Regions from separate parts of the Streptomyces sp. NBC_01471 genome, predicted to be linked through region 4. Evidence: riboswitches for the same ligand, from Rfam matches in the RefSeq annotation. Region 4 holds a riboswitch; each other region holds the start of a gene.
The links. A riboswitch is a leader RNA that binds a small molecule or an ion and turns the genes downstream of it on or off. The one in region 4 is predicted to bind cobalamin.

Region 1: linked by a shared signal. The riboswitch ahead of OG285_RS26165 (prenyltransferase/squalene oxidase repeat-containing protein) and the one ahead of metE (5-methyltetrahydropteroyltriglutamate--homocysteine S-methyltransferase) in region 4 are both predicted to bind cobalamin.
Region 2: linked by a shared signal. The riboswitch ahead of cobN (cobaltochelatase subunit CobN) and the one ahead of metE (5-methyltetrahydropteroyltriglutamate--homocysteine S-methyltransferase) in region 4 are both predicted to bind cobalamin.
Region 3: linked by a shared signal. The riboswitch ahead of OG285_RS03660 (CbtB-domain containing protein) and the one ahead of metE (5-methyltetrahydropteroyltriglutamate--homocysteine S-methyltransferase) in region 4 are both predicted to bind cobalamin.

The regions. Positions count from the first base shown of each region.
Region 1 is NZ_CP109450.1:5,838,342-5,845,278, reverse strand. It holds gene OG285_RS26190 (ferredoxin) at 1-74, opposite strand, end outside; gene OG285_RS26185 (aldehyde dehydrogenase) at 74-1,549, opposite strand; gene OG285_RS26180 (MBL fold metallo-hydrolase) at 1,752-2,798, shown strand; gene OG285_RS26175 (hypothetical protein) at 2,994-3,254, shown strand; gene OG285_RS26170 (flotillin family protein) at 3,266-4,450, shown strand; cobalamin riboswitch at 4,597-4,723, shown strand; gene OG285_RS26165 (prenyltransferase/squalene oxidase repeat-containing protein) at 4,838-6,043, shown strand; gene OG285_RS26160 (SCO2322 family protein) at 6,043-6,759, shown strand; gene OG285_RS26155 (energy-coupling factor transporter transmembrane component T) at 6,756-6,937, shown strand, end outside.
Region 2 is NZ_CP109450.1:7,795,300-7,802,236, reverse strand. It holds gene cobN (cobaltochelatase subunit CobN) at 1-3,498, opposite strand, end outside; cobalamin riboswitch at 3,535-3,685, opposite strand; gene cobG (precorrin-3B synthase) at 3,793-5,112, shown strand; gene OG285_RS35275 (precorrin-8X methylmutase) at 5,132-5,758, shown strand; gene OG285_RS35270 (precorrin-2 C(20)-methyltransferase) at 5,767-6,937, shown strand, end outside.
Region 3 is NZ_CP109450.1:837,422-844,358, forward strand. It holds gene OG285_RS03635 (AAA family ATPase) at 1-2,012, opposite strand, end outside; gene OG285_RS03640 (DUF2127 domain-containing protein) at 2,360-3,133, shown strand; gene OG285_RS03645 (histidine phosphatase family protein) at 3,123-3,746, opposite strand; gene OG285_RS03650 (hypothetical protein) at 3,745-3,888, shown strand; partial or broken gene OG285_RS03655 (histidine phosphatase family protein) at 4,097-4,359, opposite strand; adenosylcobalamin (AdoCbl) riboswitch at 4,574-4,718, shown strand; gene OG285_RS03660 (CbtB-domain containing protein) at 4,722-4,946, shown strand; gene OG285_RS03665 (CbtA family protein) at 4,973-5,740, shown strand; gene OG285_RS03670 (alkaline phosphatase family protein) at 6,099-6,937, shown strand, end outside.
Region 4 is NZ_CP109450.1:384,473-391,409, reverse strand. It holds gene metE (5-methyltetrahydropteroyltriglutamate--homocysteine S-methyltransferase) at 1-2,264, opposite strand, end outside; cobalamin riboswitch at 2,425-2,649, opposite strand; gene OG285_RS01630 (hypothetical protein) at 2,994-3,521, shown strand; gene OG285_RS01625 (SAM-dependent methyltransferase) at 3,574-4,407, opposite strand; gene OG285_RS01620 (TIGR03668 family PPOX class F420-dependent oxidoreductase) at 4,677-5,108, opposite strand; gene OG285_RS01615 (LLM class F420-dependent oxidoreductase) at 5,108-5,932, opposite strand; gene OG285_RS01610 (amino acid adenylation domain-containing protein) at 6,204-6,937, opposite strand, start outside.

The DNA of each region.
Region 1 (6,937 bases), 5.5 Mb from region 4:
GGTGCGTGGTTCACACACATCCCGGAGCCGATGCAGACGGACCGGTCGACCTCCACGTGCCAGCGGTCCCCCATTACTCCGCCTCGCCCGGGGCCGGTTCGTACCCGGCGGGGAGGTGGATCATCTTGTGCTCGAAGTACTCGCCGTACCCCTCGGGCCCGAACTCCCGGCCCACTCCGGAGTTCTTGTAGCCGCCGAACGGCCCGAGCATGTCCAGGCTGAAGGTGTTCACGCTGTACGTGCCCGTCCTGACCCGGCGCGCGATCTCTATACCGTGCTCGACGTCCGCCGTCCACACACTGCCGCTGAGCCCGTACTCGGAGTCGTTGGCGATCTTCACGGCCTCCTCCTCGTCGCCGTAGGGCAGCAGGCAGATCACCGGACCGAAGATCTCCTCGCGGGCGATCCGCATCGAGTTGTCGACATCGCCGAAGAGCGTCGGCTCGACGTACCAGCCGCCGCCGGGGGCCGCCGGGCGGCCGCCGCCGGTGAGGATCTTGGCGCCCTCGTCCTGGCCGATGCGGATGTAGTCCAGTGAGCGCTGCTGCTGGCGGCGCGCCACCAGTGGGCCGACCTCGGTCGCCGGGTCCAGCGGGTCGCCGACCTTGAGCGCGCCCGCCGCCGCGGCGAACGCCTCGGCGATCTCGTCGTACCGGCTGCGCGGGACCAGGATCCGGGTCTGGGCGACACACGCCTGCCCGTTGATCATCCAGGCGAACGGCACGATGCCCGCGACCGCCGACTCCAGGTCCGCGTCGGGCAGGATGATCGCCGCCGACTTGCCGCCCAGCTCCAGGGTCACCCGGGTCAGATTGCGCGCCGCGACCTCCATCACGCGCTTGCCCGCGGCGACCGATCCGGTGAAGGACACCTTGTCGACGCCGGGGTGGCCGACCAGGTACTCGCTCACCTCGCGGTCGGCCGGGAGGATCGACAGCACCCCCTTCGGCAGCCCGGCCTCACAGACGATGTCGGCGAGCACATAGGCGTCCAGCGGGGTCTCCGGCGAGACCTTCAGGATCGCGGGGCAGCCGGCGAGCAGCGCGGGGGCGAGCTTGGCGGCGGCCGTGAACTGCGGGACGTTCCACGGCACCACCGCGGCCACCACCCCGACCGGCTCACGCCGTACGAGCAGCTTGCCGAGGACACCGTCCCGGCTCTCCTCGTACGGGAAGGCGCGGGCGGTCGTGATCGCCGCCTCCCACACCATCATCGCGGCGAGCGCCTGCACCATGACGCTGGAGGTGTACGGGGTGCCGTTCTGCGAGCTGATGACGCGGGCGATCTCCTCGTACCGCACGGCGAACGCGTCCTTGATCCGGGTGATCACCTCGATCCGCTCGTCCAGTGACATCCGGGGCCAGGGGCCCTCGTCGAACGCCTGCCGCGCCACGGCGACAGCGCGGTCCACATCGGCCTCGCAGGCGTGCGGTACGCGCCCGATGACCTGCTCGGTGTGGGGCGAGACGACTTCGATGACGTCGGTGCCGAGTGGTTGCGCCCACTCCCCGCCGATGAAGAGCTGTCGGTGTTCCACAAGCTCGGTCATGACTGACTGCCTCCCGGGGGACACTTTCTGACGCTGTATCAGAAACTGATACCAGTTCTACTTCGCATCCGGAACCCCCGGGGGCCGCCAGGGCCACCCGGGCCGGACCGGCGGGGCTATTGGAACCGGTTCTAGTTATAGTGGGCCGCGCGAGCAAGACCGCGGCCCAAAGGCCGTGCCCCGGACGAAAGTTGAGGACGCCATGGCGCAGGTGACCGAGCACGGCGGGGGCGTCTGGTCCATCGAGGTCCCGATCCCCGACAATCCCCTGGGCCACACCCTGGTCCACGTCGTCGAGACGGACCGCGGCCCCGTACTGATCGACACCGGCTGGGACGACCCCACGTCCTGGGACGCGCTGGCCGCGGGCCTGGCGGACCTCTCCCTCTCCGTCACGGACATCCACGGCGTCCTGATCACCCACCACCACCCCGACCACCACGGCCTCTCCGGCCAGGTGCGCGAGGCGTCCGGGGCCTGGCTCGCGATGCACGCCGCCGACACCGAGATCGTCAAGCGAAGCCGGGACACCGAACCGGCGGTCTGGCTGGAGTACCTCACCCGGAAACTCGCCGCCGCCGGGGCGCCCGACGAGCACATCGCGCCGCTGCGCCGGGCCCGCGCGTCCGGCCGGACGCGGACGCTCCCGGGGCTGCGGGCCGCCGTTCCCGACCGGGAGATCGTCCCCGGCGACCTGCTTCCGCTGCCCGGCCGCAGGCTCCGCGCCATCTGGACACCCGGCCACACCCCGGGCCATGTCTGCCTCCACCTGGACGAGGAACACCCGGCGAACCGCCCCGGCAACGGGCGGCTCTTCTCGGGGGACCATCTGCTGCCGGGCATCACCCCGCACATCGGGCTCTACGAGGACCCGGACGACGCCGCGGTCACCGACCGGGGGGATCCCCTCGGCGACTATCTGGACTCACTGGAGCGGATCGGCCGGCTGGCCCCCGCCGAGGTGCTCCCCGCCCATCAGTACGCCTTCACCGACGCGGCGGGCCGGGTAAGGGAGTTGCTCGCCCACCACGAGGACCGGCTCCGGGACCTGCTGACCCTGCTGGCCCGGCCGCTCACCCCCTGGCAGATCGCCGAGCGGATGGAGTGGAACCGCCCGTGGGAGCAGATTCCGCACGGCTCGCGCAACATCGCGGTCTCGGAGGCCGAGGCCCATCTGCGGCGGCTGGTGAAACTGGGGCGCGCGGAAGCCCTCACCGGCAGCGATCCCGTCACCTATGTGGCGGTATAGCAGGGAACATCCCTCCCGGTCCTTCCGGCACGGCACGAGAGGGCGGGCGACCGCCCCGGATGACGGTCGGCCGGGGGGCCGTCATCCGCGTCCCGGCCGCGGCCGAACTCAGGACCAGCGGAGGATAGTCCGCTGGTCGGAGTAGCGTTAGGGTCATGCATTCAGTACCGCACATCACGAGGGGGGCGGCCGCCGATGGCGCCGGACGAGGCTGTGATCGGCTGCACGGGGAAGCTGATCCTTGCCACGCGCGGATCCGCCGGCCCCGGTGAGGTTCTGGTCCAGGTCAGAGGCGGCTGGGAAGCCTTTCTCGCCTGGTCCGAAGAGCCCTTGTCGTACGGGGCGACAGTGCTCGTGATCGAATCCCGTGGTACTCGCCAGGTCGACGTCATCGAGTGGGCCGATCCCGTGGATCCGCTGGATGCGCTGACCCTCGACCCCGGCGACACCGACTAAGGAGACCAAGGATGTTGGGTTATCGCGTTCCAGCGCCGGATGAGGCCATGCTCATCTCCGGAGGCAGGCGTGGTCTGGGCGGTGCACCCTTCAGGGTCGTGACCGGCCACGGCAAGTTCGTACTTCCGGTCTTCCGCAAGACCCGCTTCCTGACGCTCGCGATGTGCGAGGCGGAGGTCGCCGAGACCTGCGTGACGCGGCAGGGCATCGTGCTGACCGTGCGGGCCGTCATCGCGTTCAAGGTCGGCAACGACACCGAGAGCATCGTCAACGCCGGCCAGCGCTTCCTCTCCGACCAGGACCAGATGTCGGTACTGACCGGCCGGATCTTCTCCGGCCATCTGCGGTCGATCATCGGCTCGATGACCGTCGAGGAGATCGTCACCGAGCGCCAGAAGCTCGCCACCGAGGTGCTGGAGACCTCCAAGACGGAGATGGCCAAGATCGGCCTGATCGTGGACTCGCTCCAGATCCAGTCCATCGACGACGGCGAGACCGGCTACATCTCGGCGATGTCCGCCCCGCACACGGCGGCCATCCAGCGGCAGGCGCAGATCGCCCAGGCCCAGGCCACCCAGGCTTCCGTCGAGGCGCAGCAGGAAGCCACCCGTAACCAGGCCGAGTACGCGCGGCAGACCGCCGTCGTGCAGGCGCAGTACTCGGCCGAGGTGGACCGGGCGCAGGCCGAGGCAGCCCAGGCGGGTCCGCTGGCCCAGGCGCACGCGCAGCAGGAGGTGCTCGCGGCCCAGACCGAACTGGCCGAGCGCGCCGCCCAGTTGCGCCAGCAGCAGCTCGTCGCCGAGATCGTGAAGCCCGCCGAGGCGGACGCGGAGCGGATCAGGGTGCTGGCCGTGGCCGAGGCCGAGCGGATGAAGATCCAGGCCGCGGCGGCCGCCTCCTACGACCGGGTGGCGCTCGACCGGATGCTGATCGACCAGCTCCCGCAGATCGTCAAGGAGGCCGCGTCCGGTCTCGCGGGCGCCAATGTCAACGTGCTCAACGGCGCGGACGGCCTGGGCGAGATCGCGGCCGGTCTGGTGGGCCAGGGTCTGACGATCCTCGACTCGGTACGGAAGAACCTGGGCGCGCAGGACGACGACGCCCACCAGGGCGGCCGGGGCGCGGAGATCCAGCGCTACCTCGGCGGGAAGTCCGGCAACGACAACGGCGACAACGGCCCGATCGACATCAAGTAGGCGACCGGCAGGACCCTGCGGCCCGGGCCGTACGGAGCGGCAACGGACGGCGGCGCACCGGATCCAGTGGTGCGCCGCCGTCCGTTGCCGTCCGTCGTCGTGCCCGGAGGTGCGGCCGTGCCCCGCCCCCGGAGCCGCTCCCGGCGTGGCCGGTACAGTGGGAAGGTCGTCATCACACCCGCACGGGGAGAAGCCGGTGCAATCCCGGCGCTGACCCCGCAACCGTAACCACCTCCGGTGGTGAGCCGGACCGCCCTGTACGGAAGTGACCGGCTCGTGCCACCGGAAGCCTCCGGTGGCCGGCACCGTCGAGGTATACGGAGCCGGAGCCCCGGTGCCTGAGTGGGCCCGTGTCCCGGCTTCCCCGCAGGAGAGGCCCCGCCCGCCATGACCCTTCGCCGCAGCGCCACCGCGCTGGCCGCATCCGCCATACTCTGCGCGGCCGCTGCCCCGACGGCCTTCGCCGACTCCGCCTCGCCGTCGGCCTCGGCGTCCCCGGTGCTCCCCTCCGGCCTGTACGGCAAGACGGACCCCAAGTACGACGGGGTCTGGCGGCAGTCCCTCGCGCTGATCGCGCAGGACGCCACCGGGGTCCGCCCCGCCGCGAAGGCCGTCGACTGGCTGACCGGCCAGCAGTGCGCCGACGGCGCCTTCACCTCCTTCCGCGCCGACGTGACGAAGCCGTGCGACGGGAAGGAACTCCTGGACACCAACGCCACCGCGGCCGCCGTCCAGGCGCTGAAGGCGCTCGGCGGGCACGACGCCGCCGTGAAGAAGGGCGCCGGCTGGCTGAAGTCGGTGGCGGGCAAGGACGGCGGCTGGAGCTACAACCCGGGCGGCGCGAGCGACGCGAACTCCACGTCGGTGGTGATCGGCGCGCTCGCCGCGGCCGGGGAGCCGACGGCGAAGGCGGAGAAGATGCTGGTCTCGCTCTCGCTCCCGTGCGACGCCAAGGAGGGCGGCGGCGGCTTCGCGTACCAGCCCGACAAGAAGTCGGGGAAGCTGTTCGCGAACGCCGACGCGACGGGCGCCGCCGTGCTGGGCACCCTGGGCTCCGGCCTGGCACCGCGCCCCGGCGGCAAGGACGTCGGCGGCACCGGCTGCCTGAACGCCTCTTCGCCCGCCCAGGCCGCGCACAACGGCGCCACCTACCTCGCCGGGGCGACCGCGGGGAAGGCCTATCTCAAGTCCGCGATGCCGGGCGCCGAGGACCAGCCCGACTACGGCAACACCGCCGACGCGGTGACCGCGCTCGGCGCCGACGGCCTCACCGCGCAGGCCAGGCAGCCGCTCGCGTGGCTGGAGCAGCACGCGGCGGGATGGGCCCGGCAGAGCGGCCCCGCCGCATACGCCCAGCTGATCTTCGCGGCCCGGGCGAACGGGGTCGACCCGCACGACTTCGGCGGCGCGGACCTGGTCAAGCAGCTCAACGCGACCGGCCCCGCCCCCGCGTCCTCGGCGAAGGCGGCCGACTCGAAGAAGGACAGCGACAGCTCGGGCGTCAGCGTCTGGTGGATCGTCGGTGTCGGTCTGGTCGCCGGGATCGGGATCGGCTTCCTGCTCAGCACGCGCGGCAGGAAGCGGCAGGCCTGATGCGCCGCCCGACACTCCCCACGCACCGCGTGCGGTCAGGTTCCGTACGGCTGGTCGCCCTGGCCGTCGCGGTGGGCGCGGCGCTCACGGCGCTCGGGGCGGCTCCCGCGCAGGCCGCCGGGTACCGGTACTGGTCGTTCTGGGACCGCGCGGGCAGTGGCTGGCAGTACGCCACCCAGGGCCCGTCGACGGCCCGGCCCGCCGACGGGGACGTTCAGGGCTTCCGCTTCGCCGTCAGCGCGGACTCCCAGGACGCGAGCAAACCGCGCGTCCCCGCGCACACCCCTCTCACCTTCGACGGCATCTGCGCGAAGACCCCGGCCGATGGCGGCTCGAAGCGCATCGCGCTGGTCATCGACTTCGGTACGGCGGCGGACGCGCCGGGCGGCGAGAAGCCGCCCGCCGAGCGCACCGTGTGCGCGCGGGTCGGCGGGGACGCGACCAGCGCGGAGGCGCTCGCCGCCGTCGCCAAACCGCTGCGGTACAACAGCGACGCGCTGCTCTGCTCGATCGCCGGCTATCCGAGGACCGGCTGCGGCGAGCAGGTCTCGCAGACCCGGAAGGGCGGCAGCGAGACACCGGCCGGCAACGCCGCACAGAACGACAGCGGCGACAGCGGCGGGCCCTCCGCGGGACTCGTCGGCGGGATCGCCGCGGTGGTCGTGCTCGGCGCGGCCGGTGTATGGCAGGCACGCCGCAGGCGCACCAGCGGATGACGGTGTCGCTCCGGGCCCCCGCCGTCGGCCGCAGCAACGCCCTGCATGCCGGGGCCTGGTGGCTGTGGGCCCTCGGGCTCGCCACCGCCGCGTCCCGCACCACCAACCCGCTGCTGCTCGGCCTGCTGGTCGGCGTGGCGGGCTATGTGGTGGCGGCCCGGCGCACGGCCGCGCCGTG
Region 2 (6,937 bases), 7.4 Mb from region 4:
CGCCTCCAGGAGGCGTTCCGCGATCCCGTGCAGGGCCCAGGGGTTGGCCTGCTGGAGGAAGTCGCGGTTGACCGGGTCGAGTACGTACGTCTCGGTGAGCTTGTCGTACATCCAGTCGGCGACGACACCGGTGGTGGCGTCGTACCCGAAGAGGTAGTCGACGGTGGCGGCGAGTTCGAAGGCGCCCTTGTAACCGTGGCGGCGCATCGCCTCGATCCAGCGGGGGTTGACCACCCGCGCGCGGAAGACCCGTGAGGTCTCCTCGACGAGCGTGCGGGTGCGGACGGTCTCGGGGCGGGTGGAGTCTCCGATGTACGCCTCCGGGGCGCTCCCGCGCAGGGCCCGGACGGTGGCGACCATGCCGCCGTGGTACTGGAAGTAGTCGTCGGAGTCCGCGATGTCGTGCTCGCGGGTGTCCGTGTTCTTCGCGGCGACGGTGATCCGCTTGTACGCCGTCTCCATCTCGGCGCGGGCCGGGCGGCCGTCCAGTTCCCGGCCGTAGGCGTAGCCGCCCCACACCGTGTACACCTCGGCGAGATCCGCGTCGGTGCGCCAGTCGCGGCTGTCGATGAGCTGGAGGATTCCGGCACCGTAGGTACCCGGCCGCGAGCCGAAGATCCGGGTGGTGGCCCGGCGTTCGTCGCCGTGCTCGGCGAGGTCGGCCCGGGTGTGGGCGCGTACGTAGTTCTGCCCGTCGGGCTCGTCGAGGGATGCGGCCAGCCGTACCGCGTCGTCCAGGAGGCCGATGGTGTGCGGGAAGGCGTCCCGGAAGAAGCCCGAGATGCGCAGGGTGACGTCGATGCGGGGACGGCCCAGCTCGTCGAGCGGCACCGGCTCAAGGCCGGTGACCCGGCGTGAGGCGTCGTCCCACACCGGGCGGATACCGAGCAGTGCGAGGGCTTCGGCCACGTCGTCGCCCGAGGTGCGCATCGCGCTGGTGCCCCACAGGGAGAGCCCCACGGAGGTGGGCCACTCGCCGTTGTCGGTGCGGTAGCGCTCCAGGAGCGAATCGGCGAGCAGCTGTCCGGTCTCCCAGGCGAGCCGGGACGGGATGGCCTTGGGGTCGACGGAGTAGAAGTTGCGGCCGGTCGGCAGGACGTTGACCAGGCCGCGCAGCGGGGAGCCGGAGGGCCCGGCGGGGACGAATCCGCCGTCCAGCGCGTGGAGGGCGTGGTCGATCTCGTCGGTGGTGGCAGCCAGCCGCGGAACGACCTCGCGGGCCGCGAAGCCGAGGATGTCGGCCACTGCCTGCGGGTGGCCGTCGGCGACCTTGACGGCGGCCTCCGGATCCCAGTCCGCCGCTTCCATCGCCTCGACGAGGACCCGCGCCTGCTCCTCCGCCGCGTCGGCCGCGGTACGGGTGGCGTTGGCCTCGTCCAGGCCCAGCGCTTCGCGCAGCCCCGGCAGTGAGGCGGTGCCGCCCCAGATCTGTCGGGCGCGCAGGATGGCGAGCACCAGGTTGACCCGGTCGGCTCCGGCGGGCGGGTTGCCCAGGACGTGCAGTCCGTCACGGATCTGCGCGTCCTTGATCTCGCACAGCCACCCGTCGACGTGGAAGATGAAGTCGTCGAAGCCCTCGTCGTCGGGCCGGTTCTCCAGGCCCAGGTCATGGTCGAGTTTGGCGGCCTGGATGAGCGTCCAGATCTGGGCCCGGATCGCGGGGAGCTTCGCCGGGTCCATGGAGGCGATCTGGGCGTACTCGTCGAGGAGTTGCTCCAGGCGCGCGATGTCGCCGTACGAGTCGGCGCGGGCCATCGGCGGGACCAGGTGGTCGACCAGCGTGGCGTGGACGCGGCGCTTGGCCTGGGTCCCCTCGCCCGGGTCGTTCACCAGGAACGGGTAGATGAGCGGAAGATCACCCAGGGCCGCGTCGGGACCGCACGCGGCGGAAAGGCCCGCGTTCTTGCCGGGCAGCCACTCCAGGTTTCCGTGCTTGCCGAGGTGGATCATGGCGTCCGCGCCGAAGCCGCCGTCGTCCGCGGAGGCGGCGATCCAGCGGTACGCGGCCAAGTAGTGGTGCGAGGGCGGCAGATCGGGGTCGTGGTAGATCGCGATGGGGTTCTCGCCGAATCCGCGCGGCGGCTGGATGAGGACCAGCAGATTGCCGTGGCGCAGGGCGGCGAGCACGATGTCGCCCTCGGGGTTGCGGCTGCGGTCGAGGAACATCTCGCCGGGCGCCGGGCCCCAGTGCTCCTCCACGTTCGCACGGAGTCCGGCGGGGAGCGTGGCGTACCAGCGCCGGTAGTCGGCGGCGGGGATACGGACGGGGTTCCGGGCGAGCTGCTCATCGGTGAGCCACTCCTGGTCGTGGCCGCCGGCCTCGATCAGCGCGCGGATCAGTTCGTCGCCGTCACCGGAGGCGAGACCGGGGACGTCCCGCGGACCGAAGTCGTACCCCTGGTCGCGGAGCCGGCGCAGCAGGGCGACGGCGCTCGCGGGGGTGTCCAGGCCGACGGCGTTGCCGATCCTGGAGTGCTTGGTGGGGTACGCGGAGAGCACCAGGGCCAGGCGTTTGTCGGCGGGGGCTATGTGCCGCAGCCGCGCGTGGCGCACGGCGATCCCGGCGACGCGGGCGGCCCGTTCGGGGTCGACGACATAGGCGGGGAGCCCGTCCTGGTCGATCTCCTTGAAGGAGAAGGGCACCGTGATCAGCCGGCCGTCGAACTCGGGTACGGCGATCTGGCTGGCCGCGTCCAGCGGCGACACGCCCTCGTCGTTCTCCTCCCAGACGGCCCGTGAACCCGTGAGGCAGAGCGCCTGGAGGATGGGGACGTCCAGGGCGGTGAGGGCGCCCGCGTCCCAGGACTCGTCGTCGCCCCCGGCGGAGGCCTGGGCGGGCTTCGTTCCGCCGGCGGCCAGGACGGTGGTCACGATGACGTCCGCCGCGCGCAGCGTTTCGATCAGCTCCGGCTCGGGGGCGCGCAGCGAGGCGACGTAGAGCGGCAGGGCCCGGCCCCCGGTGTCCTCGACGGCCTCGCAGAGGGCGGCCACGAAGGCGGTGTTGCCGCTCATGTGGTGGGCCCGGTAGTAGAGCACCGCGACAGTCGGCCCGTCCGTGGTGCGGGCGGTGCGGTCCAGCGGGCCCCAGCTGGGCGCGGGCGCCGGGGGCTCGAAGCCGTGGCCGGTGAGGAGCACGGTGTCGGAGAGGAAACGGGCGAGCTGGTCGAGGTTGGCGGGCCCGCCGTGTGCCAAATAGGCATGGGCCTCGGCGGCGATTCCGACCGGGACGGTCGACGCCTCCATCAACTGGGCGTCGGGGGCCTGCTCGCCGGTGAGGACGACGACCGGGCGCCCGTCCGCCAGGAGCAGGTCGAGGCCCTCCTGCCAGGCGCGGATGCCGCCGAGGAGGCGTACCACGACCAGGTCGGCGCCTTCGAGGAGCGCGGGCAGGTCGGTGAGCTGGAGGCGGGCCGGGTTGGCGAAGCGGTAAGCCACCGGGCCGTCAGCGGCACGGGCGCTGAGCAGGTCGGTGTCGGACGTCGACAGGAGCAGGAGCATGCGGCGTCAGGCCTTCCTCGGGGTGTCCACGCCCCGGGCGGTGGTCAGGACGGCGGGAGTTCCTGGCTCACCCGGCTCGGAAGCCGGGCTCACAGTGGCGGGACCGCGCCGGAATCTCACCGGGCTTCCTCCCCTGTCGCCGTCTAGGCGATTGCGGGCCGAACGGCCCGTCGCCAAGCATAGTAACGACCTTGACGGGCGACCGGCAGTGGGCCACCGGGTCCGCCCGCGGCGCACCCGGTCCTTACGAGCCGTCGCATCGGTGCAGGACATGGGCCTTGCGGACTGGTCGGTATGCTCGCCGCCATGCCCCTCTCCTCCGCACCTCCGCCTCCACGGGAGCCGGCCGCCCGCCGTGACCGCGGTGACGCGTGTCCGGGCAGCCTGCGCCTGCACACGGCGGCCGACGGCGCGCTGGCGCGGGTCAGGATCCCGGCGGGCGTACTGACGGTTTCGCAGGCCGGGACGCTGCTGGACGTGGCGCGGCGGCTGGGCGACGGGGCGCTGCATCTGACGTCGCGCGGCAATGTGCAGCTGCGCGGGCTGGCCCCGGACCGGGGCCAGGAGCTCGCCGAGGTGTTCGCGGGCGCCGGGCTGCTGCCCTCGGTACGCCATGAGCGGGCCCGCAATGTCGTGGCCTCCCCGCTGTCCGGCCTCGACGGGCGGGGAGCGGCCGATGTCCAGCGCTGGGCGCGGGAGTTGGACGCACTACTCTGTGGCTGCGAGGCGGCCGCGGAGCTGTCGGGCAGGTTCCTGTTCGCGCTCGACGACGGCCGCGGTGACGTGGCCGGGCTCGGCGCGGATGTGACGTTGATCGCTTCTTCGGGCGCCGGTGCGCTGCTGTGCGCCGGCGATGCGCGGGAGACGCTGGCGGTGCCGGCCGAACACGCGGCCCGCTGTGCGCTGCTGGCGGCCGAGACCTTCCTGAGCACAGCCCGTGCCGCCGGAACCGGCGCCTGGCGCGTGGCGGAACTGCCCGGCGGACCGGCGGCGTTCGTCCGCGCGGTCGCGGAGCGGCTGGCAGCCGCCGGCATCCCGGCCGCTGCCCGGGACCGGGCGGAACGGCTGACGTCCGGAGCCGGGCCCGCGCCCGGTCCGGTGCCGGCCCCGGACGGACGGACGGCGCTCTCCGTCGGGGCGCCGCTCGGCCTCATCACCTCCGCCCAGTGGCGCCTGCTGACCGACACGGCGCAGCACGACGGCAGCGGCGAGCTCCGGCTGACCCCGTGGCGGGGTGTGGTGCTCCCCGGTCTCGGACCGGACACCGCTGAGGCCCGGCTCGCCGGACTGTCGGCCGCGGGACTGATCACGGGACCGGACTCCCCCTGGCACGGGGTCGGGGCGTGCATCGGGCGCCCCGGCTGCGCGAAGTCCCTGGCCGATGTGCGCGCCGACGCCGCACCGGCCCCCGGCACCGGTCACGGCCTGCCCGTGTACTGGTCGGGGTGCGCACGGCGCTGCGGCCACCCCCACGGCGACTGGGTGGACGTGGTCGCCACGGACGCCGGTTACGAGGTCTCCGTACGCGGTGAACGGCTGCGCGAGACCATGAACGACCCCTCAGAGTTCGCCGCCACCGTGGCGGAAGCCCGGACCACGCCCCTCACGCAGTGACGAAATGAGCGAGAAGACAGTGTTCGACTACGAGAAGGACGGCCCGGCGATATACCGCCAGTCCTTTGCGACCATCCGCGCAGAGGCGGACCTCTCGGAGCTTCCCGCCGATGTCAGCCAGGTCGCCGTCCGGATGATCCACGCCTGCGGCATGGTCGACCTGGTGCGCGATCTCGCCTACACGCCGCAGGTGGTGGCGCGCGCCCGCGAGGCGCTGCGCGCCGGCGCCCCCGTGCTGTGCGACGTGGCGATGGTCGCCAGCGGGGTGACCCGCAAGCGGCTGCCCGCCGGCAACGAGGTGGTGTGCACGCTGTCCGACCCGTCCGTGCCCGGTCTCGCGGCGGAGCTCGGCACGACGCGTACCGCCGCGGCCCTGGAGCTGTGGCGCGACCGCATGGAGGGCGCCGTGGTGGCCGTGGGCAACGCGCCGACCGCGCTGTTCCGGCTGCTTGAGATGGTCCGCGACGGCGCTCCGCGCCCGGCGGCGGTCATCGGGATGCCCGTCGGCTTCGTCGGCGCGGCCGAGTCCAAGGACGCGCTGGCCGACAGCGTCCACGGTCTCGACCACCTGGTGGTGCGCGGGCGCCGCGGGGGCAGTGCCATCGCGGCGGCCGCGGTCAACGCCATCGCGAGCGAAGAGGAATGAACACCAGCATGAGCAAGCAGAACACCGGGCGGCTGTACGGGGTCGGGCTCGGCCCCGGTGACCCGTCGCTGATGACCGTACGCGCCGTGGAGGTCATCGCCCAGGCGCAGGTCGTCGCCTTCCACAGCGCCCGGCACGGCCGGTCCATAGCCCGGTCCATCGCCGCCGGGCACATCCGCGCCGACCACATCGAGGAGGCGCTGGTCTACCCGGTCACCACGGAGACCACCGACCACCCCGGCGGGTACCGGGGCGCGATGGAGGAGTTCTACGCCGAGGCGGCCGCCCGGCTGGCGGCCCATCTCGACGCGGGCCGCACCGTGGCAGTGCTCGCCGAGGGCGATCCGCTCTTCTACGGCTCGTACATGCACATGCACAAGCGGCTGGCGGACCGTTATCCGACCGAGGTGATCCCGGGGGTGACCTCGGTTAGCGCGGCCGCCGCCCGGCTCGGTGCGCCGCTCGTCGAGGGCGAGGAGGTGCTGACGATCCTGCCGGGCACGCTGCCCGAGGAGGAGCTGACGGCCCGGCTGGCGTCGACGGACTCCGCGGTGGTCATGAAACTGGGCCGCACCTTCCCGGCAGTGCACCGGGCGGTCGAGCGGTCGGGGCGGATGGCCGAGGCCCGCTACGTGGAGCGCGCCACGATGCCGGGCGAGCGGACCGGCGAACTGGCGGACGTGGAAGCCGGATCGGTGCCGTACTTCTCGGTGGCGGTGCTGCCGAGCCGCGTCGGCGCGCCCGAGCCGGTACGCGAGCACGGTGACGTCGTCGTGGTCGGCACCGGCCCCGCGGGCCCGCTCTGGCTGACCCCGGAGACCCGGGGCGCGCTGGCGGCCGCGGACGACCTGGTCGGCTACACCACGTATCTGGACCGGGTCCCGGTCAGGCCCGGCCAGCGGCGGCACGGCTCCGACAACAAGGTGGAGTCGGAGCGCGCCGAGTTCGCTCTCGACCTGGCCGGGCGCGGCCGGAAGGTCGCCGTGGTGTCCGGCGGTGATCCCGGTGTGTTCGCCATGGCCACCGCCGTACTGGAGGTCGCCGCCCAGGACGCGTACCGCGATGTCCCGGTGCGGGTGCTGCCCGGGGTGACCGCCGCCAACGCGGCCGCCGCCCGGGCCGGTGCGCCGCTCGGCCACGACTACGCCACGATCTCGCTCTCGGACCGGCTCAAGCCGT
Region 3 (6,937 bases), 450 kb from region 4:
CGCTGCGCGAGGCGCAGGCTCTCGCGCAGATAGGTCTCCGCCTCGGCCAGCCGGCCGCGCCTGCGCTGGAGATAGCCGACGAGCGCGTTGGCGAAGGAGAGGTGGCCGCCGCTCCAGCCGGACACCTCGAACGAGCGGAGTGCTTCCGAGAAGAGACTCTCGGCCCGGTCGAGCCGGTCGGCGAAGGCGTAGGAGAGGCCGAGCAGCGCGGCGGGCTCGAACCCCCAGGAGGTGCCGGTCCAGCCGATGCCCGGTGGCAGCCGTCCGTTGACCAGGGCCCGGTCGCAGATCTCCACGATCTCCTCGGCGCTCTCACCACGGGCGGTGCCGTCGAACGCGCGCAGTATGAGCAGGATCCGCTCGGAGTTGTCCCGGCCGCCCAGACCGTCGGTCATCGCGGCGAGGCGGCGGGAGCGGGCGGGGCCGTCGTCCTCGACCGCCTGGACACCCTCCCAGAGGAAGTGCGCGGTCTGGAGCCGCCGCCTCGCGCTGCCCGGCTCGGTCACCTCCGCCTCGGCTGCCACCACTTCGGCCGCCTCACGGGTCTGGTTGTTGTGGGTCAGCGCCTGGGCGAGCCGGAAGACCGCGTCCACCCGCAGGGCGCCGTCGAGCCCCGGCAGGGCGAGCGCCGCACGCAGATGGCCGACCGTGGTGGCCGGTGAGGTCAGCAGCGTGGCGCAGCCCAGCTCGTACAGGACACTGGCGCGCACGGTCGGCAGCGGAGGCTCGTCCAGCGCCCGCTCCAGACAGCGCCTGGCCGCGTCCGGCGCGCCCACCGCGAGGTGTTCGGCCGCCGCCTCCCGCAGTTGCGCGACCAGTTCGGGGTCGTCGTCGGGGTGGACCTGGAGCAGGTGCGCCGCGGCGGCTGCCGCGCCCCGGCCCGCCATGGTGACGGCCCAGGCGGCCCGGCCGTGCATCGCGGTACGGGTGGCGGCCGGCACGGCGCGGTAGACGGCGCCGGCGATCAGCGGGTGGACGAACTCCATCGGGTCGGTGCCGGTCAGGATGCGGGCCGCCCTCAGCCGCTCGGCGCAGTCGGCCGCCTCGGCCTCGCTCATGCCCGCCAGTTGCCCGGCCAGGCTCAGCGAGATACCGGTGCCCAGGATCCCGGCGGCCCAGGCGAAGCGGGTGGCTCCGGTGCCCAGTTCCTCCAGGCGGGCGATCAGCCCCGAGCCGCGGGCCGATGCTCCCAGCGCGCGCAGCGCTCCCGCCGAGTCCTCCACCGGGTCCAGCGCATCGTCCCGCACCCGGGCGAGGAGCTCGACGGTCTCGTACGCGTTACCACCGGTCACCGCCCAGACCTCACGGCAGAACGGGTCGTCGGCGTGCTCCCCGAGCGCGCTGCGGGAGAGCTGGGCGATGGCGTCGGGGGTGAGCGCCCGCAGCAGCACGCTCTTCTCGGCCGCGGCTTCCAGCAGGCGCAGATACTCCGCGGCGTCACCCACCGCCTCGCCGGTGCGGTAGGCGAGGACCACAAGCACCGGCGGCCCGCCGTCGCGCCCGGTGAAGGAGGCCAGCCAGGCGAGCGTCTCCAGATCGCACCACTGGGCGTCGTCCACGATGAAAACCAGCGGGCGGAACAGCCCGGCGAGCCGCACGGCCACGGCGTCCAGACCGTCGCGGACCCCCTGCGGGTCCGCCTGCTGGGCGCCGGGCGGGGCGACGCCGAGTGCGGGCCCGACGATGTCGTACCGGTCGCCCAGCAGATCGCGCGCGTCCCGGATCCCGGGCATCGTCAGCGCGGGCTGCAGGAGTTGGCGTACGACGTGGAAGGGTACGGAGGTGAGCGTCTCACCGCCACGTGCCGACCACACCGTGCAGCGCCCGGCCGCCTGGCTGCTGACCGTGTCGAGCAGTGCGGTCTTCCCCAGGCCCGCCTCACCGCTGTAGATGAGGAGACCCCCGGCGGACTCCCCCGCGCACAACGCCTCGACGGCGTGCGTGCCCACGGCGATCTCGCTGTCCCGCTCCAGCAGCGTCACGGCGGCCGGGCGTTCCTTCCGGGACCCCATCGTTCCTCCCCCTGCCTGAAAACGGATTTCGAGAATATCCCGGCAGGCCGGGGCCGCGGGGCGGTCCGGAAGGACCGGTTCACGAGTGGGCAGAAGTTCGCATGCCCGGCGGGCGTTGGCAGTAATCTTGTGAACCGGCCCTGCCTTAATCCTGTGAACCGCCCCTGCTTTCGGCTCGCCCGCTCGTCTCCCCCGTCTGTCGGTGCCCTGTCATCCGGCGCCTACGATGCCCTGCTACGGTCCGCGCTGGACCGGTGCGGCCGGCCACCGGTCTCCGCCAGGAACATCGAAGACCGGAACATGAGGGACCAGAACATCAAGAACCGAACGATCACGGGGAAGACAGCATGAAGATCGACTGGGACCGGCGCACCTGCGCACGGCGCGGGCACGTGACGTACGCCCCGCAGGAACCGGAACTGGCGGCGCGGCTGCGTGCCGAGACGGGACTCGGCGAGGCCTGGCGCTGCCTCCGCTGCGGGGACTTCGCTCTGGGGGATCCGCACGGGGCGGGTCCCGCGCGGGACGCCCCGCTGGTGCCGCGCGGCAGGGTGCTGCGCGATCTGTTCATCCTGCGCTTTCTCGCCGTGGAGCGGGCGGTGCGCGGCGTGTTCATCGTGCTGGCGGCCGTGGCCGTGTGGAAGTTCAGCAACAGCCAGGACGCGGTGCGCCGGCTCTTCGACGAGAATCTGGACGTGCTGCGTCCGGTGTTCCGTCACTTCCACTACGACCTGGACAACTCGCCGGTGGTCGGCACCATCCAGAAGACCTTCGGCTACAAGCACTCCACGCTGGTGCTCGTGGCCGCGCTGCTGGTCGTCTACGCGCTGATCGAGATCATCGAGGGTGTCGGGCTGTGGCGCGCGAAGCGCTGGGCCGAGTATCTCACCGTCATCGCCACCGCGGTGTTCCTGCCGCTGGAGGTCTACGAACTCACCGAGAAGGTCAGCTGGCTGAAGATCGCCACGCTGGCGATCAACATCCTGGCGGTGCTCTACATCCTGCTCGGCAAGCGCCTGTTCGGCCTGCGCGGCGGGCACGCGGCCTTCGAGGCCGAGCGGCAGAGCGCCTCGCTGCTGGAGGTCGAGACGACGGCCGGGACGGTGCCCGTCAGCCGCTGACGGGCTGCGGGACCTGGTTCCACACGGCGAGGGCGGGCCGGCCGTGCTCCGTGCCGATCCGGCTCACGGATGCGGTGTCCAGCCGGAAGAGCGCTCCGGCGGAGGGCGGCAGGCCGAGGCGGCGCGCGGTCAGCACCCGCAGGAAGTGGGCGTGCGCGACCAGGACGACGTCTCCGCCCTCGCCGTCGAGGTCGGCGTCGCGCAGCGCCACGTCGACCCGCTTCAGGACGCGGTCGGCGCGCTCACCGACCTGCTGCGGGGTCTCACCGGGGTGCTCGGGCGGCCCCTCGGCCACTCCGTCGGTCCACAGGTCCCAGTCGGGCCGGTCCCGGTGGATCTCCGCGCTGGTGATGCCCTCGTACGCCCCGTAGTCCCACTCGTGCAGGTCGGCGTCGGTGTGGGCGGGCACCAGCCCGGCCAGCTCGGCGGTCCGCCTGGCCCGGGTCAGCGTGCTGGTCAGGGTGAGCGCGATGCGCCGCTGGGCCAGCAGTGGTGCGACCTTGCGGGCCTGCTCCTCGCCGGACGCCGTCAGCGGCAGATCCGTCCAGCTGGTGTGTTTCCCGGTGCGGCTCCAGCTGGTCTCACCGTGCCGTACGAGAATCAGCTCTCCCATGACCGCCCTGCCCTTTCGCGTCTGTCACCTCGAAGCCGGTGTGATGCCGGTGCCGGGGGTGACGTCGGTGTTGATGTTGTACAAGGGCTTCAGCCTGTCACGACCAGCGAAGATTCCCGCAGAGCGGGCCCGCGGGCTGTGATGCTCGGCGCACTGCCCGCGGTACGCCCGGGTCCAGCTCCTCCGGTGCAGTCCGGCCCGGTCCGGTCCGGTGCTGTGCCGGTCCGGTGCTGTGCCAGTCCGGTGCTGTCCGGTCCGACGCTGTCCAGCCCGGTCGGCCAGTCCGGTGCTGTCCAGTCCGGTCGCGTGCCTCCCAGCGGAGCGCACCGGCTGCGGGCGCGCATCCCGGGTCACGGTTCCAGCGGCCGTCCGATGCGCAGGTTCCACCGTCCGGCCCTGCCGCTCAGCTCGGTCAGCGTCACGGTGCCGCGTCCAGCCGCCAGAGCACCTCGCCGGGGAGGGCCGGCACCTGCGGTACGGCGGCCCGCACCACGGCGGGACCGGCCACTGCCAGCCCCCGGCCGCCCCCGCCGGCCGGCCCTTCCAGCCAGGTGCCCGTCCGCTCGCGGAGCGCGTGCAGGGACTCACCACCGTGCGGCGCCGCGGCGGGATCCGCGGCCCCTCGCCGTCGAAGCGCGCTTCGCGCAGTGCGGCGCTGTGGGCAGGTGAGATCAACATCACGCGTACCGTCATCGCTGTCCCCGTCGCGGTGTCCGTCCGCTCGGCAGGGCAAGCGGATCACGTGAGTTGGGGGCGGCGGGCACGGGGTGTGACGGGCCGTCCGGCCGACCGGCACCGTAGCGGAGCCGGCCCGGCAAGCGGTACGGTCCACATGAACATGACGAGGGTGTGATGGAAGTCCGGTGGGAATCCGGCACGGTCGCGCCACTGTGAACCCGTTCTGCGGGAAGTCAGACCCAGCACCTTCGTCTCAGGCACCACGATCGGGACGCGTGTTCCCCAGGAGGTTCTGCCATGGCAAACTCCCTTGCCCCCACCCCGAGCGCCCCCGCCACTCCGGCGATCGCTCCTCTCTCCCTCAAGGCCATCGCCCCCTGGGCGGTCTTCTTCGGGATCCTCATGCTCATCCTGCTGTACTTCGTCGGCGCCGAACAGGGCGCCACCTCGCTCGTCTCCGGGACGGATGTGCACGAGTGGGTCCATGACGGGCGTCACCTTCTCGGCTTCCCCTGCCACTGACCGCTGACGTCCAGGGGACCTCTCTCATGAACTCCATATCCATACGCGCCCTGCTCGTCCGCGGCATGCTGGCCGGCCTCGCCGCCGGTGTGCTGGCGCTGGTCGTCGCCTATCTGCTCGGTGAGCCGCGGGTGGACTCGGCCATCGCCTTCGAGGACGCGCACAGCCACGAGCACGAGATGGAGGTGGTCAGCCGCTCCCTCCAGTCGACAGCCGGCCTGGCCACCGGTGTGCTCGTCTTCGGCGTCGCGGTCGGCGGCATCGCCGCCCTCGCGTTCTGCTTCGCACTCGGCCGTACCGGCAGGTTCGGCCCCCGGGCGACAGCCGTGCTGGTGTCGGCCGGCGCCCTGATCGCCGTGTACGTCGTGCCGTTCCTCAAGTACCCGGCCAACCCGCCGTCCGTCGGCGACCCCGGCACCATCGGCAAACGCACCACGCTGTACTTCCTGATGATGGTCCTCAGCGTGCTGCTCGCCGTCGCCGCCGTGATCCTCGGCAAGCGGCTCGCGCCCCGGCTGGGCAACTGGAACGCCACTGTGTCGGCGGGCGCCGCTTTCCTCGTGGTGGTCGGACTCGCCTATGAGTTCCTGCCCGCCATCAACGAGGTGCCCAAGGACTTCCCGGCCACTCTGCTCTGGCAGTTCCGGCTCTCGGCACTCGCCATCCAGCTCACCCTGTGGACCGGGTTCGGCATGATCTTCGGCCACCTCGCCGAGCGTCATCTCCTGCCGCGGACAGCTCCGGCACACGACGCGGACGGCACGACGGCGCGGACGACGGCCCCCGTCAGCTGACCAACTGCGCGTGCGCCACCGGCTGTGGGCGCACCCACAGCTGTGCGTGCGTCAACTGCCGTGGCGGGCACCACCGGCAGCGCGTGCACCACGAGCTGCCGACCGGCACCGGCCTCCCCCACTGGCACGCTGATGCACTGACGGCTTCGCCTCCGTATCCCGGAGACCACGGATCCCGCCCGGACCACATCCGGGCGGGATCCGTCCGTGTGCGAACACAAGGTTCTGGCTTGGCCAACCCCTTGCCACTCATTGTCCACGTGTTCACCGTTTCACCCCTCTGCTCCTCACCGGCTGCCCGCAAGAGTTTCCGGAGGGCCCTGAAAGGGGCCCGTCCGAGCTTGAGAAGGGGATGTTCATGGCCGAGTTGACGCGACGCAGACTCCTTGGCTCAGCGGCAGGCGCGGTCGGCGGTGCGGCCGCACTGTCGCTGCTTCCGCCCAGCGTGCAGAAGGCGGTCGCGGCCGGGCCGCCGCGCCACGGCTCCCTGCGCGACATCGAACACGTCGTCATGCTGATGCAGGAGAACCGCTCGTTCGACCACTACTTCGGCACACTGTCCGGCGTACGCGGCTTCAGCGATCCACAGGCGCAGAAGCTGGCCAACGGCAAGCCGGTCTTCTACCAGCCCGACACCGTGAATCCGAAGGGCTATCTGCTCCCGTTCCACCTGGACACGCACACGTCGAGCGCCCAGGCCATCCCGTCCACCAGCCACGCCTGGTCCGTACAGCACGAGGCGTGGAACGGCGGCCGGATGGACCAGTGGCTCCCCGCCCACCGCAAGGCCGACGGGCTCAACGGCCCCTACGTCATGGGCTACTACACGCGGGAGGACATTCCCTTCCAGTTCGCGCTGGCGGAGACCTTCACCATCTGCGACAACTACTTCTGCTCGGTGTTCGGGCCCACCTGGCCGAACCGGCTGTACTGGATGACGGGCACACTCGACCCGAACGGGACCCAGGGCGGCCCGATCCTGAACAACACCGCCCCCACGCCGTACCGCTGGACGACCTACGCGGAGCGGCTGCAGGCGGCGGGCGTCAGCTGGAAGGTCTACCAGCAGGACGACGACTACGGGTGCAACATGCTGGAGAACTTCCAGTCCTTCAAGGACGCCAAGCCCGGTGACGAGCTGTACGAACGCGGAGTGCGCCCGCAGCCGGAAGGCACGTTCGAGGACGACGCCCGCAA
Region 4 (6,937 bases):
AGGGAGGCGCGGGTCTCGGGCCAGCCGCGGGTCTTCAGGCCGCAGTCGGGGTTGACCCACAGCCGTTCGGCCGGGATGGCCTCAAGTCCCTTGCGGAGGAGTGCTGCCGCTTCCTCCGTACCCGGCACGCGCGGGGAGTGGATGTCGTACACGCCGGGTCCGGCTTCGCGCGGGTAGCCGTGCTCGGCGAGTTCGCGGGCGACCTGCATGTGGGAGCGGGCCGCTTCGAGGCTGATGACGTCGGCGTCGAGGTCGTCGATGGCCTGGACGATGTCGCCGAATTCCGCGTAGCACATGTGGGTGTGGATCTGGGTGTCGGACCGGACGCCGCTCGTGGTGAGCCGGAAGGACTCGGTGGCCCAGTCCAGGTACGCGGCGCGGTCGGCGACGCGCAGCGGCAGTGTCTCGCGCAGGGCGGGTTCGTCGACCTGGATGACCGAGGTCCCTGCCGACTCCAGGTCGTTGACCTCGTCGCGCAGGGCGAGTGCGACCTGGCGTGCGGTGTCGCCGAGCGGCTGGTCGTCACGGACGAAGGACCAGGCGAGCATGGTGACGGGCCCGGTGAGCATGCCCTTGACCGGGCGGTCGGTCAGGGAGTTGGCGTACGTGGTCCAGCGCACCGTCATCGGCTCCGGCCGGGAGATGTCGCCCGCGAGGATCGGCGGGCGGACGTAGCGGGTCCCGTACGACTGGACCCAGCCCTGCTGGGTGGCCAGATAGCCGGTGAGCTGCTCGGCGAAGTACTGCACCATGTCGTTGCGCTCGGGCTCACCGTGCACCAGGACGTCGAGCCCCGCCTTCTCCTGGAAGGCGATCACTTGCTGGATCTCGGCCCTGACGCGCTCCTCGTACCCGGCGGCATCGATACGCCGGGCCCGCAGGTCCGCGCGGGCCGTGCGCAGCTCTGTGGTCTGCGGGAACGAGCCGATGGTGGTGGTCGGCAGGAGCGGCAGCCCGAGATGGGCGCGCTGCGCCGCGGCCCGCACGGAGTAGGGCTGGGAGCGGCGCGCGTCGGCGTCCGTCACTGCGGCGGCCCTGGCCCGTACGGCGGGGTCGCGGGTGATCGCCGAGCCTGCCCGGGAGGCCAGGTCGGCGCGGTTGGCGGCCAGTTCGGCCGCGATGGCACCGGTCCCCTGGGTGAGCCCCTTGGCGAGGGTCGCGATCTCCGCGGTCTTCTGCCGGGCGAAGGCGAGCCAGCGCAGGATCTGCGGGTCGACGTCCCGTTCGGCGGATGCGTCGAGCGGCACGTGGAGGAGCGAGCAGGAGGCGGATACGTCCACCCGGTCGGCCAGCCCCAGCAGGGTTCCCAGCGTGGCGAGCGACTTCTCCAGGTCGTTGGCCCAGATATTGCGCCCGTTGACCACACCGGCGACAAGGCGCTTGCCGGGGAGTCCGCCGATCGCGGCCAGCGCGCCGAGATTGGCCGCCGCAGCTTCGGTGAAATCGAGCGCCAGGCCTTCCACCGGGGCCTTGGCCAGGACGGGAAGCGCGTCGCCGAGCCGGTCGAAGTAGGACGCGACCAGCAGCTTGGGACGGTCGGTCAGCGAGCCCAGTTCACGGTAGGCGCGTGCGGCGGCGTTCAGATCGGCGGGGGTGCGGTCCTGGACGAGAGCCGGCTCGTCCAGCTGGACCCACTCCGCGCCTGCCGCACGCAGATCGGCGAGGACCTCGGCGTAGACGGGCAGCAGCCGGTCCAGCAGGGTCAGCGGTTCGAAGTCCGCCGCGACGCCCGGCGCCGGCTTGGCCAGCAGCAGATAGGTGACCGGGCCTACGAGTACGGGACGGGCGGTGAGGCCGAGTGCGGTCGCCTCCCTGAGCTCCCCGGTCTGCTTGGTGGAGTCGGTGGTGAACACCGTGTCCGGGCCCAGTTCGGGCACCAGGTAGTGATAGTTGGTGTCGAACCACTTGGTCATTTCGAGGGGCGCCACGTCCTGGGTGCCGCGTGCCATCGCGAAGTAACCGTCGAGCGCGTCGGTTTCGACGGCCCCGCGGTGCCGCTCCGGGACCGCGCCGACCATGACACTGGTGTCCAGCACGTGGTCGTAGTACGAGAAGTCACCGGTGGGCACCTCGTGGATGCCGGACTCCGCCAGGCGCTGCCAGTTCGACCGGCGCAGACCTGCGGCGGTCTCGCGCAGTTCGTCGGCGCTGGTGCGGCCCTTCCAGTAGCCCTCGATGGCTTTCTTCAGTTCCCGGTTCGGGCCCTGGCGGGGGTAGCCGTACACGGTGGCCCGTGCTGCCGCGGCTGCGGACTTCGCTGTCACGGAAATCTCCTTCGCGAGATGACTCCTTGAGATCCCGGTGACGGGACGCGAACGCGAAGGGGTGACGAACCGGACGGTCCACGCGTGCCACGAGGCACGGTCGTCCGCCGGTATACGCGCCGACCCGCCCACGAGGTCACCGGGATGTCCGTACGCGATCGGTCGCGCACGGGCAACGGGCAGGTCTTCGGACTTGCGGGCGCGGTCACCCTCGGAAAGGGTTTCCCTCTACTGGCCGTCGCTTCCCAGGCCCGGCCGGGCCCAGTGCGTATGACGGCGGTCGTTCCCACTTACCGCTGCGGGGCAGTCCCGGATTTCCACCGGGTTCCCTCTTACGACGCATCCCGTCTGGCGGACGGGGCGAACCAGTTGCACCAGCCAGCCTAGAGGGAGACGTCCTTCCGCGGAGGCGTCCGCCCACATTGCGGACGGTGACGTGAGACACGGAGGACGACCGCGTACATCCTGGTCCGCCGCAGCGGAGCGGGGCTCGTGCCGGGCCGGATCGCCGGCTTCCGTCAACCGTTCGGTCCACGCCATCGGCCGTGCCATGGCGGCTGGATGGCTCACATGCGCCTATCCCGTGATCATTCGGGATGATACTGGGCAGGTGCTATCCGCCGTGCGCCCTGCCCCGGACTGCCTTCCGGCCCGGGCCGCCGGCGACCCAGGGCGACCCGGCCGTGCAGACAGTACGGTCCACGCCCCGAGACGGACGGAGCTCTCACGATGAAACGCCTCACCAGGACCGCGACCGCGGTGTCAGCCGGACTGCTGCTGCTCGGAACGCTCGGCACCGCCACGGCCACGGCCGCGACGGGCGTTCCCAGGGATCCCGGTGGTGTCCTCGGTCCGAACGGTTACAAGGGCATTCAGCTCGGACAGTCCGAACGCGATGCGGAGAAGACCGGTCTGCTGGTGAACAAGCAGACATCCCCCGGGTGCGACTTCTACCGCCTCGCTCCCAGCGAGGGCAAGCCGAACCTCGGCGGCGGCGTCTTCGTCGAGCCCCGCAAGGGCGTGGTGGTGATCACCGGGACGAACCTGATCCGCACACCCGAGGGAATCACCATGGGCACCGGCCTGGCCAGGGTCAAGGCCGCCTACCCCCGGCTGACGAAGGTCGGCGACTACATCTTCGAGACGCCCGTCCCCGGCGGTACCCCGGCCGAGCGCTACCGCTTCGCCGTGGACGAGCAGAACCTCGTGTCCGACTTCGCCCTTGAGGCCGCGGACCGGGGGACCTGCGACAGCTGAGGCCGCCCCGCCCGCGGGCGAGCGGGTCACCCGTCCGACGGGGCGACCGGCACTACCTCTTCACTCCGACGCCTGCCCAGATCGGGGTTGAGGCGGCGCCGGGCCCGGCGTCCGGGCTGCCGATGTCCGGCGTGTCCGTCCTGGGCCGCCACTGATGGGGCGCGACCAGCCCTGGATCGATCAGGTCGGTGCCGTCGAAGAACCGGAGCGTCTCGTCCCTGGTGAGGGGCCGCAGGGCCGTGCCCTCGGCTGCGAAATCGTCCTGCAGAGTGGCGGAACCTCCTGCGAGTTCCCTCGCGAACACGGATATCACCAGACAGCTGCCTGCGGGCAGCACGTCCATCAGACGCCGGACGACGGCATGCGGCTCGTCCTTCGGGTCGATCCAGTGCAGCAGCAGACCCATCGTCAGGGCGACCGGCTGCCCGAGGTCGAGAGTGTCGCGCAGTTCCGCTGACCCGAGAATGGTGTCCGGATCGGTGAAGTCGGCCTGGATGTAAGCGGTGCGGCCGGCGGGACTGCTCACGTGCAAGGCACGTGAGTGCGCGAGGACGATCGGATCGTTGTCCGCGTACACGACGCGGGATTCCGGTGCTGCCTCCTGCGCGACCTCGTGCAGGTTGGGCGAGGTCGGTATACCGGTGCCTATGTCGAGAAACTGCCGGATCCCCGCCTCGCCGACGAGGTATCGCACGGCACGCAGGACGAACTCCCGGTTGGTCCGCGCGGCCAGCTGCACGGACGGCATCTTCTCCGCCACCGTCGCGGCCATGGCCCGGTCGGCGGGATAGTTCGTCTTGCCGCCCAGAAATACATCGTAGATACGTGCTGGATGCGCCCTGTCGGTACGCAAGTCGATCGGCGCACGTGCGTCCGCACGGTTCATCCACTCGTCCGGTGACGACAACGAAATCTCTCCCTCAGGTCACAACGCTTGTGGACGATAGTGAACTTGATCGATCAGCATGTCCAACGCCGGCAGCCGAGGCGCACGGCACCCGGCCCCGCTCGGGCGACATAGGGGAACCGGGCCCGCATGTCCCCACGGTTGCTGGCGGGGGGAAGCGCGGAAGTCCTTCGAGGGTGACGTGGGGTTTCACTCACGAGCCCGGTAGTGGTGCTCTTCCCGCTCGTCGTCGTGGGACCGGCCCGGTGTTACGTGGCCCGCCACCCCGTCCAGCCGGTGACCGCGACCTCCACCACCTCACCGGCCGGCGGGCGTCCCGCGTACTGCTGTGGGTACTTCTCGGCGAGCAGCGCCGCGTAGTGCGCCGCGTCGGCGGACTGCGCGGCGGGTGGGAGCACCCGGGCCTGCCCGTCCGCGCGGGCCCACCACAACTGGTCCCAGTCCTCCCGGTAGGAGTCGGTGAGCAGGCAGACCTCGGGATTGGCGCGGATGTTGGCCAGCCGTTTGAGGTGGGGGGACCGCTTGGGCTTGTGGTCGACGGCCATGACCAGCGTCTCGCCGGCCACCGTGAAGACCACCGGCACCAGGTGCGGGCGCCCCGCCGCGTCGGCGGTCGCCAGGCGGGCGACCCGGGACGCCGCGAACCGCTCACGCGCCTCCGACCTGGTCAGGCGGGGCATCAGCGGAAGCGCTCCGCGGCCTCGGCGAGCCGGTCGAGCTGTGCCAGGGCGCCGGGCTCGGGATCGGACGGCAGGGAGAACAGCACCCGCTCCACGCCGAGTTCCGCGTACTCCTCGATTGATCCGGGGGTGTCGGGCACCGCGTAGACCGTCACCGGGACCTCGCGGCCCGCTGCGGCGCGCACCTCCTCGATCTGCGGTCGCAGTGCCTCGGGCGGGACACTGTTGGCGAGCCAGGCGTCACCGAGTTCGGCGACCCTGGGGAAGGCACCCCGGCCGCCACCCACGTAGATCGGCGGATACGGCCGCTGCACGGGCTTGGGCCAGGAGTAGACCGGGTCAAAATCGACGAACTCGCCGTGGAATTCGGCCTTCTCCATGGTCCACAGCGCGATGATCGCGCGCAGCCGCTCGTCGACGAGCCGGCCCCGGGTGGCGGCGTCGGTGCCGTGGTTGGCCATCTCCTCACGGTTCCAGCCGACGCCCACACCGAAGACGGCCCGGCCTTCGGAGACCAGGTCGAGTGAGGCGATGCCCTTGGCGGTGTGGATCGGGTCGCGCTGCGAGACCAGGGCGATACCGGTGCCCACCAGGAGGCGTTCGGTGACGGTGGCGACGGCGGTCAGTGCCACGAAGGGGTCGAGCGTGCGGTAGTAGATGTCCGGCAGGTCGCCGCCGCCGGGGTAGGGCGAACGGCGGTCCACCGGGATGTGGCTGTGCTCGGCGATGAACAGCGAGTCGAATCCGCGCTCCTCGACGGCCCGCCCGAGGGGAGCCGGCCGGATGCTCCGGTCGGTGATGAAGGTGGAGATCCCGAACTTCATACGGCTCCTTCGTCGCTGGTCTTCCGGCGGGCTCCGGCCCGCCGGCCCGGTCGCCCGAGGCCGGGTCACTGCCGGTGGTCCGGCCGCCGTCCATTGTCCGCGCCGGTGCAGGCCGGCAGGCATGTGGCGCGCCGGACCCGGGGCACGGTCGACGCGCTTGGCGGCAGCCCGACCCAGGAGCGTCCCGTACAGCATCTCGTGGGACTCCGTACGCCGGTCCGCTGCGCGGACACGAGGTGCCCTCGCAGCGGACCGGTCCACCGGATGTGCTTCAGCGGCCGACGCGTGCTCCGGGAGCCGGAAGGAATCCGGTCCTGATGAAGTACGTCAGATACGTCCGCAGCGTCTCCTCCGTCAGTTCGGGCCGCCGCACCCCCGCCTCGGCCGCAGCGCGGTCCGTGGCCGGTGAATCGAAGATGTCCGCAGCGTGCCGTACACCGCTGTCCGGCCCGCCGGGCCGGCGTCGGTCACCGCCGAGGAAGAGCTGCGCCGCGTTGTCCGGCTGACCGGCCACCCGGCTCGTCCAGTCGTCGGCCGGCAGCGGCTGCAACTGGTAGCCCAGGGCATCGGCCGCCCGGAACACCTGCGAGAGAGCCGGCGCCAGTGGGTTGGTGAGGTGGAAGACGTGGCCGTCCCGGGCGGCCGTGGCCCGATCCGCACGGCGGCGGGCGATCGCCACGACCGCCGCGCTCACGTAGTCCACCGGTACCCAGCCCGTCGACTCCTCGGGACCTTCGGGAACCGCGCCCGCCTGCAGACAACCCTTGATGAACTGCCACAGCAGATCACGGTCCTGGCAGGCCCCGGTGAGGGAGTCACCCGAAATCCGTGCCGGGCGGTACACCGTCACCGGAATCCCCCGGTGCCGTGCGATCTCCACGATCTTCTCGGCCACCCATTTGCTCTGCGCGTAGCCGTCCGGCAGGTCCAGTACGGGACCCAGCGGCGTCGTCTCCGTGATGCCGCGCCCTCCACCGGACCCCGGCGTCGGTGTGTACACGCCCG